DNA from 2 places in the Citrobacter werkmanii genome. Region 2 is predicted to be linked to the other one. Evidence: predicted binding sites of a transcription regulator. Region 2 holds the regulator's gene; the other holds the start of a gene.
The links. Region 2 encodes Fur, which represses iron uptake genes when iron is present. Its sites were predicted from a motif close to ATAATAATGAGAACNACTATCAA; they were not measured.

Region 1 (9,244 bases), 650 kb from region 2:
TCAAACCGCAATTTGTGTTAAACAAAACTTATCCGGGAGTGAGATTATTCTTATGCCCCTTCAAGAGCTAAGCCATTACGAGTGCCGGAGATAAGCGCCGGATGGGGCCGGAACCCTTAAGCCTGCCAGCAAGCAGACTTAAGGGTTTTTTGTTATTTGCACTGTTCCGCATAATAATGCATTGCTGCTGAGACTGTAAGCGCTTAATTTCTATGTGCCTTTAACGATGATAATTGGACTGTCTGCCACAATGAAAATAGTTTGTTCTTGACTCTAAAATAAAAGTGTAAGCGAGATGGATGTTATTCCTTTCTAAGTTAAATTCACATTTAATTTTACTGAGTCTGGCATAAACTATCTTTGCATTCAAACCACTTAGTTCAGATATTTCAGAAAATGAATAACCCTGACACAAATGCTCAAGAATAAAAAAATCCTTATTTGTCAGAGGCTTTGAAGCGTAATGATGCTCCAGTTCTGGAATGCTGGCTACAGACCACTTAGTATACGCCTTTGCTTTTTTTAGAATATCCACCCAGTTTAATATTGATTCTGTCGGTGTAATGCATAGTATGCTGAATTTACGCAGAAAATCTGCTGTCTGTTTATTGCATATAGCTATTATTTTCTGCGGTTCATCTAATGTAATCCGCATGTAATTTTTTATTTTATTTAATAGTAAGATTGGATGTGGGTTTTCGATGAGATCGAAAATATGAATGACCTCATCGGGTTGTGAAGTTTCAAATATTTCATCAATGAGGCCCAAAACCCCCTGCCGGGTATAGGCACAGTAAGTATGTATATGAAATCCCATAGTGTTTATCCTTTTTCTTTAGGAATCCATTCAATAAGTATTCCATTTTTAATATCTAGTTGGCCATTATCTCTGTAATGGTTTACGACACGCATTATTGTACTTTTTGAATACTTTGTTCTTTCCTGAAGAAATTTATAAACAGAGATTGATTTTCTAAACTCTGGTGGGAGCATACTAAGAACGGTAATCAGCTCTCCGATTGCCACTTTAACTGATGCGCCATTGAGGTTGGCATCTCTGCGCCATATGGCTTGAGATTTATACTTTTCAACTATCCACAATTCTTTGAATAAATTGAACTTTTCCACTAAATTCAATGCGGTTTCTTTTTTAATCCGATATGCTACTGAATGAGCCCGTATCTCACCATAAAAGTACGCTTCACTTTCAGGATGGTCGGTCCCGCTCATAATATAGGGCGCAAGCGCAGTACAGAATACCAGGTCGTCCCTTGTTCTCCTGATATCCATCGCTCCTTCAGTCAGAAAGACGAAGTCAGTATTATTCGGCTTAACGCCTAAAGTACGCTCAATTCCAATTTCGCTTTTTATTATGATACGCGCGGCACCGGATGATAACCATTTGGAGATAATTAACTTCATTTCATCATTTGGCTTCATCATACGCAGGATTCTCATCATAAAAGTGGAATTTTAGTATCAATGTTCAATGAGTACTCACGATGTAAGTATATTCACATGGGGAATACTTTCCTTGCAATATGGGAAAATAATTAATTCCATATTGAAATGGTAACTTAATGAAATTAAATGAAATTATTATGTAATATAAGGTCGTTTTGTGGTTCAAGCATTTGTACTGGCCCGTTTTTTTGATATTTTAATCTTGGTTTTGCGTTTATGTCTGGTCTAATGTTCTGTCCTCTCTCTATTTTGTGAATTATATATCCACAAGGTTCTTATGTGTTCTATTCCTGATTGTGTCATTTGAATCTTCTCTTTACATAAATTTACATAACGAGAGGGGCGAGAGGCAATTCGTTAAGCGAGAAATAATTTATTCCGTTATTAAATCGGGAGTTACGTTGCAATGCGCCGTAATGCCTGCAGAATTTCAAACGTATTACTTATTGACGACGATCCTGTTCGCGACTGCATCGTTATAAACAGGAATATGCGGTTAGCGGTGGGCTGGGGAATTTCATATATATCAAATGGTTAATATATACCTGGTCTGCCGGTCAAAGAAATGTTAGTTACGGTGTCTGTTATGTATGTCAGGACAAGATAAAAACGAAAACAGGACGACAAGGATAAGGATGTAAAGGAAAGTAATAGATATAAAACAACAGGATATTAAATCTGAACCTATTTGCCGCATTAAAAAGTTTAGGATTTTTCATGCTGGTTGGAAATTGATAGCTTTAATAACCAGGGTATACTCGTGGCGTAAAACTGTGTAACTTGATGTTTCTAAATCATGGGGCTATACATAACTTAGTTATGCCATGAGCTATTACTATTCTCCAGGATCGTTCAAGTAATTACACCTCTTAAGAAAATGAACTTCACTGCAAACGTAGTGGGGTTTTAGAGATATGGGAATTAAGGAGCGTCGATGTCTTGCTTAAACACCAGGTTATCAAAAGTATCAATAATGATTGGTCTTCTATTCTCAACATCAACTGAGATCGCTAAGGCGCAAACGATAGCCGATAACACATCAACTAATGTGCCTGCAGGCTATTCATCGTCAAGCAGTACTTCTGATACTCCAGAGTTATTTGCTTTGAATGCAGGAACAATTACTTCGCCTGGGGCATTAAATATTGTCACGACCGGAGGTAACTCTGAGGGCGTTCTTGCTCAATCTGGCGGGACGGTTAATCTCAACGGCGTTTCAACTATTACGACTTCTGGCGGCGATTCATCCGGAATTAAAGTGGATGGTACAGGTTCTTCGGTAACAAGCCAGGGGGACCTTAACATCACAGCAAATGGAAGTTCGTATGGAATATATGCCTTAAACGGCGGCAAAGTTGATGTTTCCGCCGGGACGTTAAACGTAACGGCTAACAACGATGCATCTGCCAATGGCCCATATAGCGCAATAGAAGCTAGCGGAAACGGAACCAGTGTAATTGTTAATGCCGGAGGCTTGATTCAGACATCCTCTCTTTTACCTTCTGGTGGAGGAGTCAATTCGTCTGCAGTGAATGCATCAAATGGGGCCAGTATCGAGCTTAATGGCACCTCATCCTCTAAATTAAATATTAAAACCGTTGGCGATACTGCGCATGGTATCTCAATGGATGCTAACGGAGTGGGGACTTCCGTCCATGGAAGCAACTTAGCTATCTCCACATCGGGTGCAAATGCAAATGGGGTATTTGTTGGGGATGATTTTTTACTTAGTGACTCGACCGTAACGACCTCCGGGACAGATGCCGATGGTATTAAGTTCCTCGGCAGCAATAGTGCAGGTGTGATACAAAATTCATCCATTACGACCAGTGGGGCGACTGCAAACGGTATTTCAGTTATCGCTGGCGGTGATTCACAGCTCAATGGAGTTTCAATCAACACGACAGGCGACGAATCTTTTGGCATCTATGCCACGAGTTCAGGCAACGTTAGCTCACAGGGGCTGTTAAGTGTTAATTCCACCGGAAGTGGTTCTTCAGCGATAGTTGCTCAAGATAATAGTAACGTTGACGTTCGCGATCGGTTCAATATTGTGAGTACTGGCGATGATGCTTCTGCTATATCTGCTACAGACAGCAGTACAATCACATTGTCAGGTACTGGCACCATCGAAAAGAATTCATCATCATCCATCTTCACAACATCTGCGATTTATGCTGCATCCGCAAGCAGTGTCTCAATCCAGGGTACAGATGCCATAAATATCAACACGACAGGTGCAAACATTCATGGCGCCTATGTAGATGGCAGCGGTGATTTGAATAATCCGACAAGCATCTCGCTCACCAATACTAACATTTCAACTGCTGGAGTGGGTGCGCTTGGTGCATACGCGATAAAAGAAGGGGCTACCCTGAACGTTGTTGATAGCAATATAAACACAAAAAATTCATCCGCTGCAGGCGTTATGACGAGGGATGGTGCCATCGCCAATATTAGTAACTCAAATATACTTACCGAGAATCATATTTCAGCGGCGGTACGGGCGGTATCTGGTGGCAAGATTAACGTCACGGATAGTGCGTTAGAGACGAAAGGTAACTATTCGCCAGGTGTTTCTCTTGAGGGTGGGGATGTCGTTCTTACTAATACAACAGTAAATACGACTAATAGCATCCAAAGCCCGGCAATTTTGCAGAATCGCGGCGTGTCGACGCTTTCAATGACTGGCGGTGAATTATCATCTCTTGCCGGTGAGTCTATCTACGCTATAGAAGGCAATGGGACCATCCAGTTAAATGAGGTTAATTCCACCGTTAATAACGGCGTGTTTATTCAAAACACGGGGGCAGCGGCGTTAGAAGTCAATGCCGATGCTAACTCTGTTGTGTCGGGGGATGCAATTAACACCTCATCATCGACGGCTTCGCTTTCGCTTAACAATGGCTCTGTCTGGACAGGTAAAGCTGTTGATATGACAAATCTAAACATTGCCAATGGAAGCCAGTGGAATGTGACGGGCGATTCAAATTCTGCGGCTATTACCTTAAATAGTGCTTTGATTAACTTTCAAAGCAGTGGCGTTAATGATGTTAAGACCATCACGACGAATTCATTCTCCGGAAATAATGGAACGATAACTTTTAATACGGTTCTTAATGAAGGCGACGCTAATACAGTTTCTGACAGAATTGTAGTTAATGGTGATGCTGCCGGTAGCCATACGATTAATATCAATCAGATTGGTGGAGCGGGGGCGCTCACGGTAAACGATGGTATTAAACTTGCTTCTATCAGTGGTCAGGATACGAGCTCGGTAACGCTATCAAAACCTGTTGTCGCAGGCGCTTATGAATATCTGGCGTATAACGGCGGCCAATCCGGAAATGGATGGTATTTGCGCTCGACTTTAGAGCCTACCCCAGAACCGACCGAGGAGCCGACGCCGAATCCAACCCCTGAGCCGACGCCAAATCCGACGCCAAACCCAACCCCGGAGCCGACGCCAAATCCGACTCCGGCCCCGGCCCCAACATCGGAACCATCATATAACCCATCAGTACCTGGTTACGTTATCGCCCCATACTTAAACCGTATGTATGGCTATCAGACCGTTGGTACTTTGCATGAAAGGGTCGGTGAACAGGAAAATATTAAGAAAGAAAGTAATATGCCTCAGGGGGCCTGGGGACGTATTGGCGGCGGTGAAACAAAATCTAATGCAGATCGTTTTAACTATGACGCCGACACCTGGTTTGCTCAGCTTGGCGGCGATCTTTATAACAACTTTGAAGAAGATGGCACCAGAGTACATAGTGGCGTATTTGCTACTTTCGGACAAGTTAGCACGTCTGCTAAAGATTCTGTTCGTGGAATGTATCAAGGCAGATCGACAACGACAGGTAAGATCAATTCCAAAGGTTACGGTGTAGGGGCATATTACACCTCATATTTTTCAAATGACGTATATGTAGATACTGTGGCTCAGTATACTCACTATCGTAATGAATATAATAGTATTTACGGTAATGATGCCACTCAGGATGGTGATGGCATAACTCTATCCGTAGAGGCAGGTAAGCCATTCAAATATGCTAATGGGTTATATCTGGAACCTCAAGTTCAACTTATGTATCAATACCTTCACTTAGATGCGACAAACGATGGCGTTGCCTACGTTAAATCAACGTCTGATAACTCGGGCCTTGCTCGTATCGGAGGACGTCTGGGTTATGATAGTGTTAAAACATCTAAAGCTCATCCATATTTAACTGCAAATGTCCTGACTAATATTGGTCGTTCGCCAGATGTAACGGTGAGCTCGGTGAAATTTAATCAAGATTATTCAGACCAATGGTATGAAGTGGGCGGTGGTTTTACCGGTGATATTACTAAAAATGCTTCACTATATGCAGATATGAAATATCAGCATGATTTTGAAGGTAATATGCATGGTTTTGCTGGCAACCTGGGAATTCGGGTTAACTGGTAATAGTTAAAGGGCGGTAAGGTTATGCTTACCGCTTTTTTATTAACGTAAGTAATATGCCTGTAAATCAATACGTTTTGTAATATGCAAGTATTAAGTCCCTGATTATACAATAATTGCATGATTTTATTCAGATTTTAAAACCAATCCCTTAAATAGGTATTACCTATACATCTTTTGGCGTTTGACCTGCCTGAACGATTGGATTTTCATAATCCATTATTAATCAATGTATTGAAGAAAATAATCCATCTCTGATAACCCGCGCTGCAGGGTCTATGCTTATTAAAAGTAGCCAAAAATGGCGATTAACCCGAATGCCCCTGCTGTTGAGGGGTTGAAGTGATAATCATTATCACTAACATGGTGTTATAGCTTGAAAGCTAATGACTCGAGGTAACCCTATGGAATTGCATTCAGGAACATTTAACCCGGACGATTTCGCATGGCGTGGTTTGACGTTAACGCCAGCAGCTGTGGCGCACATCCGCGAACTGGTGGCAAAACAACCCGGTATGTTGGGCGTGCGTTTAGGTGTGAAACAAACCGGATGCGCGGGATTCGGCTACGTGCTGGACACCGTCCGTGAGCCGGAAAAAGACGATCTGCTGTATGAATCGGATGGCGCCAGACTTTATGTGCCGTTACAGGCGATGCCGTTTATCGACGGGACGGAAGTCGATTTCGTTCGCGAAGGATTAAATCAGTTATTTAAATTTCATAACCCGAAAGCCCAGAACGAATGCGGCTGTGGCGAAAGTTTTGGGGTATAGGCGGTACTATGTCTCGTAATACTGAAGCAACTGATGATGTCAACACCTGGGCTGGCGGGCACCTCAATTATAAAGAGGGCTTCTTCACCCAACTGCAAACCGATGAGCTGGCAAAAGGGATCAATGAAGACGTTGTGCGCGCGATTTCGGCAAAACGTAATGAACCCGACTGGATGCTGGAGTTTCGCCTGAATGCCTTTAACGCATGGCTCACCATGGAAGAGCCGCACTGGCTCAAAGCGCACTACGACAAGCTGAATTATCAGGATTACAGCTATTACTCTGCGCCGTCCTGCGGCAATTGTGATGAAACCTGTGCTTCTGAACCGGGGGCTGTTCAGCAAACAGGGGCGAATGCCTTTTTAAGCAAAGAGGTAGAAGACGCCTTTGCACAGCTAGGGGTGCCGGTCCGTGAAGGAAAAGAGGTGGCGGTCGACGCCATTTTTGACTCGGTGTCGGTAGCCACCACCTACCGTGACAAGCTGGCAGAGCAGGGCATTATTTTCTGTTCGTTCGGTGAGGCGATTCATGACCATCCCGAGCTGGTGAAACAGTATCTGGGAACCGTCGTTCCGGGTAATGATAATTTCTTCGCCGCGCTGAATGCCGCAGTGGCATCTGATGGCACTTTTATTTATGTGCCGAAAGGCGTGCGTTGTCCCATGGAACTCTCGACCTACTTCCGGATTAATGCCGAAAAGACCGGGCAGTTTGAACGCACTATTCTGATTGCGGATGAGGGCAGCTACGTCAGTTATATCGAAGGTTGTTCAGCTCCGGTACGCGACAGCTACCAGCTACATGCGGCGGTGGTGGAAGTTATCATCCATAAAGATGCTGAAGTGAAATACTCGACGGTGCAAAACTGGTTCCCCGGTGATGGTAATACCGGCGGCATTTTGAACTTCGTCACCAAGCGCGCGCTGTGCGAAGGCGAAAACAGCAAAATGTCGTGGACGCAGTCGGAAACCGGCTCGGCCATTACCTGGAAATACCCAAGCTGCATTCTGCGTGGCGATAACTCTATCGGTGAATTCTACTCCGTCGCGCTGACCAGCGGTCACCAGCAGGCCGATACCGGCACCAAGATGATCCACATTGGCAAGAACACCAAATCGACCATCATCTCGAAAGGGATCTCCGCCGGTCAGAGTCAGAACAGCTATCGCGGCCTGGTAAAAATCATGCCGACCGCCACCAACGCGCGTAACTATACCCAATGCGACTCCATGTTGATCGGGGCGGACTGCGGGGCGCATACCTTCCCGTATGTCGAGTGTCGAAACAACAGCGCCCAGCTTGAGCACGAAGCCACGACGTCACGCATCGGTGAAGAGCAGCTGTTTTACTGTCTGCAACGCGGCATCAGCGAAGAGGATGCCATTTCGATGATCGTCAACGGTTTCTGTAAAGACGTGTTCTCTGAACTGCCGCTGGAATTTGCGGTGGAAGCGCAAAAACTTCTCGCCATAAGTCTTGAACACAGCGTCGGTTAAAATTTAAGGAAAGCACATGTTAAGCATTAAAGATTTACAGGTCAGTGTCGAAGATAAGGCGATTCTGCGTGGGCTCAGCCTTGAGATTCGTCCCGGAGAAGTCCATGCCATTATGGGGCCGAACGGTTCCGGGAAAAGTACGCTGTCCGCCACGCTCGCCGGACGTGAAGATTACGAAGTCACTGGCGGGACGGTTGAATTTAACGGTAAGGATTTACTGGAACTGTCGCCGGAAGACCGGGCCGGTGAAGGGATCTTTATGGCATTTCAGTATCCGGTAGAAATTCCCGGCGTCAGTAATCAGTTTTTCCTGCAAACGGCGCTGAATGCGGTGCGCAGTTATCGTGGGGAGGAGTCGCTGGACAGGTTCGACTTCCAGGATCTGATGGAAGAAAAAATCGCGCTGCTGAAGATGCCGGAAGACTTACTGACGCGTTCGGTAAACGTCGGTTTCTCTGGCGGTGAGAAAAAGCGGAATGACATTCTGCAAATGGCGGTGCTGGAGCCTCAGTTGTGCATTCTCGATGAGTCAGACTCCGGGCTGGATATCGATGCGCTGAAAATCGTCGCCGATGGCGTGAACTCGCTGCGCGACGGGAAACGCTCATTCATTATCGTCACTCACTATCAGCGCATCCTGGACTATATCAAACCCGATTATGTTCACGTTCTCTACCAGGGGCGAATTGTGAAGTCCGGCGATTTCACGCTGGTCAAACAACTGGAGGAGCAAGGATATGGCTGGCTTAGCGAACAGCAGTAACGTGCTGCAACAGTGGCACCATCTGTTTGAGACCCAAGGGGAGACCCGTTCGCACTATGCGCAACAGCATCTGCAACAGCTGCTGCGTCTGGGGCTGCCAACGCGTAAGCATGAGGACTGGAAATACACGCCTCTGGAGGGATTAACCAACAGCCGGTTCGTCAGCAATATCTCCGCGCTAACGCCAGCCCAGTTTGAAGCGCTGGCACCAGCGATTGATGCGGTACGGTTGGTGTTTGTCGACGGGAAATTTTGTCCAACGCTCAGCGACAGCGTGGAAGGTAGCGGATTTGATATT
Region 2 (9,244 bases):
GTGGCCACCATCGAGATATTTCAGCGTCAGCGCATCGTGTGAGGCTTCAGCAATCTCGGCGGAACGCGGCATACCCGGAGAGATCTCGCGCCAGAAGCGGATCACGCCCGCCATCAGCAAACCGATCGCCAGAATAAAGACCGAACCAAACATCCAGGCCAGCAGGTTATGCGGGAAAATTTGATAGAAATCCCCGGCCAGCGGAGGATGGAATAGTGAACCTTTCAAACCTATAGCGAGGAGTAAAAACAGGATCAGACCGAAAACCAGCGCCAGCATCACGGTTACGCCCGCGCGACGATAAAGCGCGCCAAAGGCGGCGGGTTGCGCATAATGCTGATAGGTTTCGAGCCGGACCTCCGCCATCGCCTTTGGTACGTTGATGGCAAATTCATGAGGCGGGGCATACTGACACGCGTGCAGGCAAGCGCCGCAGTTATGGCACAAGTTCGCCAGATAGTTGATATCCGCTTTACCGAATTCCAGACGTTGCGTCATCGCCGGGAATACGGCGCAAAAGCCTTCACAATAGCGACAGGCATTGCACACCTGCATCACACGTTCAACTTCAGCTTCCGGTTCGGTGATAATTTGCGCTTCGATGATCAGTTTCTCAAGCTGCTTCATGACGTGTCTCCTTACGTGCGGCCAGCGCGGCTTCTTTTCCGGCAATGCGGCCAAAGGTGGTGCCGATCGACATCCCCACGCCAGCGGTGTAGCCCTTGCCCAACACGTTGCCCGCCATCATCTCTCCGGCGACGAACAGGTTACGGCTTGGAAGCCCGGCAAAATGCACAGCGGCGTGTTCGTTCACTTTTAACCCAAGATAAGTGAAGGTGATCCCTGGCCGCAGGGCATAGCCGTAGTATGGCGGCTGGTCCAGTGGTCGCGCCCAGTGCGTTTTCGCGGGTAGCAAATCTTTGGTGGCGCAGTTATCCAGAACGGTGTGGTCGAACTGACCTGGCTGGCAGGCGTTGTTGTATTGCGTCACGGTGTGGGTAAAACGTTCGGCATCCAGTCCTAACTGAAGAGCCAGCTCTGCCAACGTATTGGCCTGCGCGCCGGGAAAGACCGGCGGCATAAAGTGGCCAATAGCTTTACTGTCGATGATGGAGTAGCCAATCTGCCCTGGCTGTTGAGCGACCAGACGTCCCCAGATGGCGTAGCGTTTGGGCCAGAAATCTTCACCTTCATCATAAAAGCGCTCAGCGTCCCGGTTCACCACTATACCGAGCGAGACGCAGTCCACGCGGGTGCAAATCCCGCCGTCATATAATGGCGCTCTGGCATCAATGGCCACGCAGTGTGACTGGGAGGGATCGCCGATAATGTCGGCTCCGGCATCCATCATAAATTTGAGCAGTACGCCCTGGTTAAAGCGCGTGCCGCGAATCAGGAAGTTATCCGCTGGCCATTCGCCGCGCTTGTTCTCTCCCCATGCTTCTCGTAGCCATTCGCGGTTAGACTCAAAACCGCCAGCGGCAAGCACGCAGGATTTAGCGGTGATGCGCTCTTCGCCTGCCAGCGCCGCCACGAACTCGCCATTACGCAGTTCAAGCGCCTGAACCGGGGTGTTATAGCGGATCTGCACTCCCAGCTTTTCTGCGCTGCGATAATAGGCATTCACAAGGGCCTTTCCACCGCCCATAAAAAAGGCGTTGGTTCGCGCCACGTGTAAAGCGCCAGAGAGAGGTGGCTGAAAGTTAACGCCGTGCTGGCGCATCCAGTCGCGGCATTGTGAAGAGGTACGGATCACCAGACGCGCCAGCGCTTCGTTGGTATTCCCTTCCGTGACGCGCCACAGATCTTGCCAGAATTCTTCTTCAGGATAGCTGTCCACCAGCACATCCTGCGGCGCATCATGCATACAACGTAAATTACGCGTGTGTTGGGAGTTTCCTCCGCGCCATTCCCGGGGGGCCGCTTCGAGCAGGAGTACCGAAGCTCCTTGCTCCCGGGCGGTCAAGGCAGCACATAACGCGGCATTACCACCACCAATCACCAGAACATCAACCATCGTATACTCCATTACCATTTAACTATTTGTTAAATTTGTAATTGAAATGTATACGCACAGCTGGTGCGGGCGCTATGATGTGGTGCTAAACAGTACTTTAGTTATTGTAAAGAGTAGCGCCAGGCCAGCTTCCTGCTTCCACCAGTTGATGCATAACTTTCGTCAGCACCACACGGGCGGCAAGGCCTGCCGGGGTAAGTTCATCGTCAGAGAGGCTGACCAGAAAGTTAGGGCGGCTAAGTATCGGATTATAGACGCCGATCACTCTTAGAGTTTCTTTATCGAGATGGGAGATCGCCGCACCGGGCTGAAGAGTGGCGCCAATGCCACTGCGTACGGCGCGCATCAGTAACGCCAGACCATCAATTTCAGTAGCGATCTCAATATTTAGCGCGTGTTCCTGGCAGATGGCATCCAGCCTGCCGCGCAGACCATGTCCCGGGCTTGGCATGATCAATGGAATATTTGCCAGTTGGGCTGGAGCAATATTGTCGTCGACAATATCAGCCAATAGGGCATGGGTCCCAATCAAAAACAGCCGTTCTTCAAGAATCGGTCTGGCGCTCCAGCGCAGGATCTTTTCTTTTTGAAACACGACAGCCAGATCAATCTGGCGGGTATTAATCATTCGTTCCAGGTTGCCAGAGAGACTTTCCACCACATGCAGGCGAACATCAGCATAGCTTTCCCGCATGGCGTGAATAAATGGCATGCCGAGAACGGAAGCGGTACTGGGGGCCATACCGACGCTGACGTGTCCGGAAAGTCGGGCCTCGCGCGCGGCGAGGATTGCATCGTCTGCATGCCGGAGCGCCAGCTGCGCCTGGGAGTAAAAAGCCAGTCCGGCGCTGGTGGGCGTCACACCGCGCGAGGTGCGTTGAAGCAGACGAATAGCAAGTTCGCTTTCCAGGCGCGTCATTTGCTGACTGAGTGCCGAAACACCGATATTGAGATCGAGCGCCGCGCTACCCATGCTGCCGGTTTCTACAATACGCACAAAATAGCGTAGTTGACGAAGTTCCATTTCAACTCTCCGAATGGCAATTGATTTTTACATTAAAGCAACATTGACGTAGAAGGAAGAGGGGGATGGTCAAATTTGGCCCATAAAAAAAGCCAACCGGATGGTTGGCTTTTCAGAAATCGTCACATTATTTGCCGTCGTGCGCATGCTCATCTTCGCGGCAATCGCCTTCGGCGCAGTGGCCATAAAGATAGAGGCTATGGTTGGTTAAGCGAATACCATGTTTAGCCGCAATCTCACGCTGACGCGCTTCAATGGAATCATCGCTGAACTCGACCACTTTGCCGCAGTCGAGGCAAATGAGGTGATCGTGGTGATGCTGTTGAGTCAGTTCGAAGACGGATTTACCACCTTCAAAATTGTGGCGGGTCACGATACCGGCATCATCAAACTGGTTCAGCACACGATACACGGTCGCCAGACCAATTTCTTCACCCATATCGATCAGGCGTTTGTATAAGTCTTCCGCACTGACGTGATGGTTATCCGGTTCCTGAAGAACTTCCAGAATTTTTAAACGAGGAAGCGTTACTTTCAGGCCAGCCTTCTTTAATGCGGTATTGTTGTCAGTCATGCGGAATCTGTCCTGTAGCTAAACGATTCACTTCATTAACAGAAGTGACAGAAATTGCACTTGAGAAATTGCGTATCATTATAGAACTGCCATGGTTAAATGAAAACAGCAAGTCTCTGGCATATATTGTTAATCAAAACGTGGTATCGCCGACAAACACACTGTGCAACACCCGATTGGCATCCAGCCATTGTACAGGGTCAGACGGAAAAGTTACAAATTTGTAGCAATTATTTTGATTGGTTTTATCTATTGATGCGGCGCAGATGAGGATCTGCGCCGCGCGAAATCAGGCATTGATGATTTCGTCGAGGTGCAGTTCTTCTGAGATCTGCTTAACCCATTTTTCTACGCGTTCAGCGGTCAGCTCCGGCTGGCGATCTTCATCGATAGCCAGACCGACAAAGTGGTCGTCGTCAGCCAGGCCTTTGGACGCTTCAAAGTGATAACCCGCCGTTGGCCAGTGACCGACGATGGTGGCGCCGCGTGGCTCAATGATGTCGCGAATTGTGCCTAACGCATCGCAGAAATATTCTGCGTAATCTTCCTGGTCGCCGCAGCCGAACAATGCAACCAGTTTGCCGTTAAAATCAATGTCTTCGAGGGTAGGGAAGAAATCGTCCCAGTCACACTGCGCTTCACCGTAGTACCAGGTTGGAATGCCGAGCAGCAGAATGTCATACCCTTCCAGGTCTTCTTTGCTGCTTTTTGCAATGTCATGTACATCGGCAACGTCTTTACCAAGCTGTTTTTGAATCATTTTTGCGATGTTTTCGGTATTACCGGTGTCGCTGCCGAAAAAGATGCCAGTGATTGCCATGAGTAAAATAACCTCTTGAAACTTATTGAAATGGTGGTGGCGCATTGCCCACGGATAAGGGCAATCATAGCAGAACAGTCAGGCATGCGGAAACAGCAAACACGCGGGACTGCACTCTGTGCTACACGATTTATGATTTAGAGCAGAAATTCAGACTATGCCTGACCGCGCAATGCGGTGAGTTGGGTCATCAGCATCTCTTCGATGAGTTCACTGCGACTCATGTTGCGCGCCTCGGCCAGCTCGTTTAACGCGTCAACGGCATCAGCGTTCAGTTTCAGTTCGACACGCTTAAGCCCGCGAACTTTGTCACGTTTAAGCTGATTACGTTTATTTATACGTAACTGTTCATCACGCGAGAGCGGATTAGTTTTGGGTCGTCCCGGGCGACGCTCCTGCGCGAACAGATCTAATGTCGTACGGTCCGTTTGTTCTTTGGCCATGATCTTGGTGACTTCGGGGAAACAATCAGCCAGGCGTCCGCCCGGATGGATAGCGCGCCATAATACATCAGCAGGAGAGGCACGCCAACGCCCACGCGCGTAATCGCGCACGGACGCTGAGTTTTTAATCAGTTAGCCGGTTCGTTCAGATAACGACGGATGGCCCGCAGCACTGCTTCAGGTTTTTCCGCATGTACCCAATGCCCCGCGCCTGCGATAACGTGCGCCCGAGCCTGCGGGAATTGTGCCAGCAGTTGCTCGCGATACGCTTCGGTGACATAAGGGGAGTTACCGCCTGGAATAAACAATGCCGGGTGCTCCCATGCCGGGAGGGTTTGCCAACCGACGATATTGGGATATTGATCCCACAATACGGGAACGTTAAAGCGCCACTCGCCGTCAACAAAGGATTTCAGCAGAAACTGAATAACACCTTCCTCTTGCAGATGCTGGCGCATGACGCTTGCCGCCTGCTGGCGCGAGGACGCTTGTGCCTCGGTTACGGCATTGATTGCCGCAAAAATCTCATCGTGACGGCGCACATGATAGTCAACCGGCGCAATATCAATAGCCACCAGCCGATCAATACGATCAGGGGCCAACGCGGTTAACGCCATGACGGCTTTTCCCCCCATCGAGTGACCAATAAAGATCGCTTTTTCGATCTGTCGATCGTCCAGCGTATCCACCAGGTCTTGCGCCATGGCCGCATAATTCATTTCAGGCGATCGGGGCGAGAGGCCATGATTTCGCATATCAACCTGGATGATATCGTGATCGGCCACCAGGGAGCGTGCCAGGATCCCCAGGTTATCCAGGCTACCAAACAGGCCGTGAACCAGGACGATGGGAGAATTATTGTGCAGGTTTTGCGCAGATTGAGCTCGGATATTCAATTTCATGGCAAAGTTCTTTTTTTCACACTCACGGGTTAGGGTATCATGTTGACCATTCTGCCACAGGGCTGCAACAACTACGGTTACTCCGAGTTTTATCAGTCACCAGGCTTGACGCTATCCGCTGTTGGGATTTGCCTTTACACTACGCGTGTTAACCCAACAACTTGTATTCAGCTAAACACTGCACTGGATTAAGATGAAAACGATTGAAGTTGATGATGAACTCTATAGCTATATTGCCAGCCATACCAAGCATATCGGCGAGAGCGCATCCGACATTTTACGGCGTATGTTGAAATTTTCCGCCGCAGCACAGCCTGTCACTCCGGTAGTAAAAGAAGTCCGCGCTGTGCAACCTGTCGTGGAAGCTAAGCCGGTTAACCCCGTAAAAGATAAAGTGCGCGCGATGCGTGAACTGCTGTTGTCCGATGAATATGCGGAACAGAAGAAAGCAGTAAATCGCTTTATGCTGGTGCTGTCTACACTCTATTCTCTGGATCAAAACGCATTCGCCGAAGCAACGGATTCGTTGCATGGCCGGACGCGCGTTTATTTTGCGGCAGATGAACAGACGCTGCTGAAAAATGGTAATCAAACCAAACCGAAACACGTGCCAGGCACGCCGTACTGGGTGATCACCAATACCAACACCGGCCGTAAATGCAGCATGGTGGAGCACATCATGCAGTCAATGCAATTCCCTGCGGAATTGATTGAAAAGGTTTGCGGAACAATTTAATCCTTGCATTAGAAGGACCAGGCAATGGCAATCCACAACCGTGCAGGTCAACCTGCGCAACAGAGTGATTTGATTAACGTCGCCCAACTGACGGCACAGTACTATGTACTGAAACCAACGGCAGGGAACGCTGAGCACGCCGTCAAGTTCGGTACGTCCGGGCATCGCGGCAGTGCAGGTCGTCATAGTTTTAACGAGCCGCATATTCTGGCTATCGCCCAGGCGATTGCTGAAGAACGTGCGAAAAACGGGATTACTGGCCCGTGCTATGTGGGCAAGGATACCCACGCGCTGTCTGAACCGGCTTTTATCTCTGTGCTGGAAGTGCTGGCGGCGAATGGCGTTGATGTCATCGTGCAGGAAAACAACGGCTTTACGCCAACCCCTGCCGTGTCGAATGCCATCCTGGTCCACAACAAAAAAGGCGGCCCGCTGGCTGATGGCATTGTGATCACGCCGTCCCACAACCCGCCGGAAGATGGTGGCATTAAATACAACCCGCCAAACGGTGGTCCGGCAGATACCAACGTCACCAGAGTGGTGGAAGACAGGGCTAACGCGTTGCTGGCTGACGGTCTGCAAGGCGTGAAGCGTATGTCGCTGGACGCGGCGCTGGCATCGGGTCATGTGAAAGAGCAGGACCTGGTTCAACCGTTTGTGGAAGGACTGGCGGATATCGTCGACATGGCGGCGATCCAGAAAGCGGGTCTGACGCTGGGTGTTGATCCGTTGGGCGGTTCCGGTATCGAATACTGGAAGCGTATTGCGAAGCACTACAACCTGAACCTGACTATCGTTAACGACCATGTTGATCAGACTTTCCGCTTTATGCATCTCGATAAAGACGGCGCAATCCGTATGGACTGCTCCTCCGAGTGCGCGATGGCGGGTCTGCTGGCGCTGCGTGACAAGTTCGATCTGGCCTTTGCCAACGATCCGGACTATGACCGTCACGGTATCGTCACCCCGGCGGGGCTGATGAACCCGAACCACTACCTGGCGGTGGCGATCAACTACCTGTTCCAGCATCGCCCACAGTGGGGCAAAGATGTTGCCGTCGGTAAGACGCTGGTTTCCTCGGCAATGATTGACCGCGTGGTCAACGATCTGGGTCGTAAGCTGGTGGAAGTGCCGGTCGGTTTTAAATGGTTTGTTGACGGTCTGTTCGATGGCAGCTTTGGCTTTGGTGGTGAAGAGAGCGCGGGCGCTTCTTTCCTGCGTTTCGACGGTACACCGTGGTCGACCGACAAAGACGGCATCATCATGTGCCTGCTGGCGGCAGAAATTACCGCAGTGACCGGTAAGAACCCGCAAGAACACTACAATGAACTGGCTGCTCGCTTCGGCGCGCCGAGCTACAATCGTTTGCAGGCGAGCGCGACCTCCGCGCAGAAAGCGGCGCTGTCTAAGCTGTCTCCGGAAATGGTAAGCGCCAGCACGCTGGCGGGCGACCCGATCACCGCACGTCTGACCGCGGCACCTGGCAATGGTGCTTCCATTGGCGGTCTGAAAGTGATGACTGACAACGGCTGGTTTGCCGCGCGTCCGTCAGGCACAGAAGACGCTTACAAGATCTATTGCGAAAGCTTCCTCGGCGAAGAACACCGCAAACAGATCGAAAAAGAAGCGGTTGAGATCGTCAGCGAAGTGTTGAAAAACGCGTAAACCCCAGGCCGGATAAGACGCTAACGTCACCATCCGGCATGAATACAAAAGCCGGATAGCATGTATGCTGATCCGGCTTTTTTATTCGACTAGACTTACGGCATAAACCGATAGCCAATCCCGGTTTCGGTCAGAAAATGACGTGGACGAGCCGGGTCCAGCTCCAGTTTCTGGCGCAGGTGTCCCATATAAATTCGCAGATAGTGGCTGTGCTCAACGGCGTTCGGCCCCCAGACCTGATTTAACAGCTGGCGTTGCGTCAGTACCTTCCCGGCATTATTCAGCAGTACCGCTAACAGGCGAAACTCAATCGGCGTCAGATGGATTTCCTCGTCACCACGGTGTACGAGGCGGGCGGCGATATCCACTTTTACGTTGGAAAAATGCACCACCGGTTCGGGAGACGCGCCGCTGGCGTGGCGACGCAATGCCACGCGCAATCGCGCCTGTAGCTCGCCAATACCGAAGGGTTTACTGAGATAGTCATCGGCGCCGGCATCCAGTGCGGCGATTTTATCGCTCTCTTCGCTGCGGGCTGAAAGCACAATTACCGGGATTGCGCTCCATTGCCGCAGGTCGCGAATAAAATCAATGCCGTCGCCGTCTGGCAGGCCAAGATCGAGAATGATGAGATCGGGTTTTCGCGTGGCGGCTTCCAGCAAACCACGTTGTAGCGTTTCCGCTTCATATACACGCAGGCCATCGGCTTCCAGCGCAGTGCGCAGAAAGCGGCGAATGGCCTGTTCATCTTCAACAATCAGTACGTTTGTCACATATCCTCATGAAAATCTTCAAGTTCAGGGGGGATCTCCTGGGGTAGTGTAACACGGAAACATGCCCCCCCCTGGGCACGATTATGGGCGGAAATGGTACCGCCGTGCACGTCCACAATCGCCTGACAAATGGCCAGTCCCAACCCCACGCCGGGTACCGATGACTCTTTGTTTCCTCTGGAAAATTTGTCAAAAACGCGCTGTTCCATACCCGACGGAATACCCGGTCCATTATCCCAGACGTCCAGTAGCAGGTGCTCGCCATCAACGCTGGCGTCAATGCCGATTTG

Region 1: a site for Fur is predicted at 6,257-6,279, ahead of sufA (Fe-S cluster assembly scaffold SufA). Genes of this name have one in related genera too.

The regions. Positions count from the first base shown of each region.
Region 1 is NZ_CP044101.1:2,413,928-2,423,171, forward strand. Features, by position in the region: gene FOB24_RS12255 (hypothetical protein) at 221-817, opposite strand; gene FOB24_RS12260 (helix-turn-helix domain-containing protein) at 823-1,443, opposite strand; gene FOB24_RS12265 (autotransporter outer membrane beta-barrel domain-containing protein) at 2,399-5,917, shown strand; gene sufA (Fe-S cluster assembly scaffold SufA) at 6,319-6,687, shown strand; gene sufB (Fe-S cluster assembly protein SufB) at 6,696-8,183, shown strand; gene sufC (Fe-S cluster assembly ATPase SufC) at 8,200-8,946, shown strand; gene sufD (Fe-S cluster assembly protein SufD) at 8,921-9,244, shown strand, end outside.
Region 2 is NZ_CP044101.1:1,761,906-1,771,149, forward strand. Features, by position in the region: gene tcuB (tricarballylate utilization 4Fe-4S protein TcuB) at 1-627, opposite strand, end outside; gene tcuA (FAD-dependent tricarballylate dehydrogenase TcuA) at 614-2,017, opposite strand; gene tcuR (tricarballylate utilization LysR family transcriptional regulator TcuR) at 2,115-3,041, opposite strand; gene fur (ferric iron uptake transcriptional regulator) at 3,169-3,615, opposite strand; gene fldA (flavodoxin FldA) at 3,905-4,435, opposite strand; gene ybfE (LexA regulated protein) at 4,591-4,878, opposite strand; gene ybfF (esterase) at 5,007-5,780, opposite strand; gene seqA (replication initiation negative regulator SeqA) at 5,974-6,516, shown strand; gene pgm (phosphoglucomutase (alpha-D-glucose-1,6-bisphosphate-dependent)) at 6,541-8,181, shown strand; gene kdpE (two-component system response regulator KdpE) at 8,277-8,954, opposite strand; gene kdpD (two-component system sensor histidine kinase KdpD) at 8,951-9,244, opposite strand, start outside.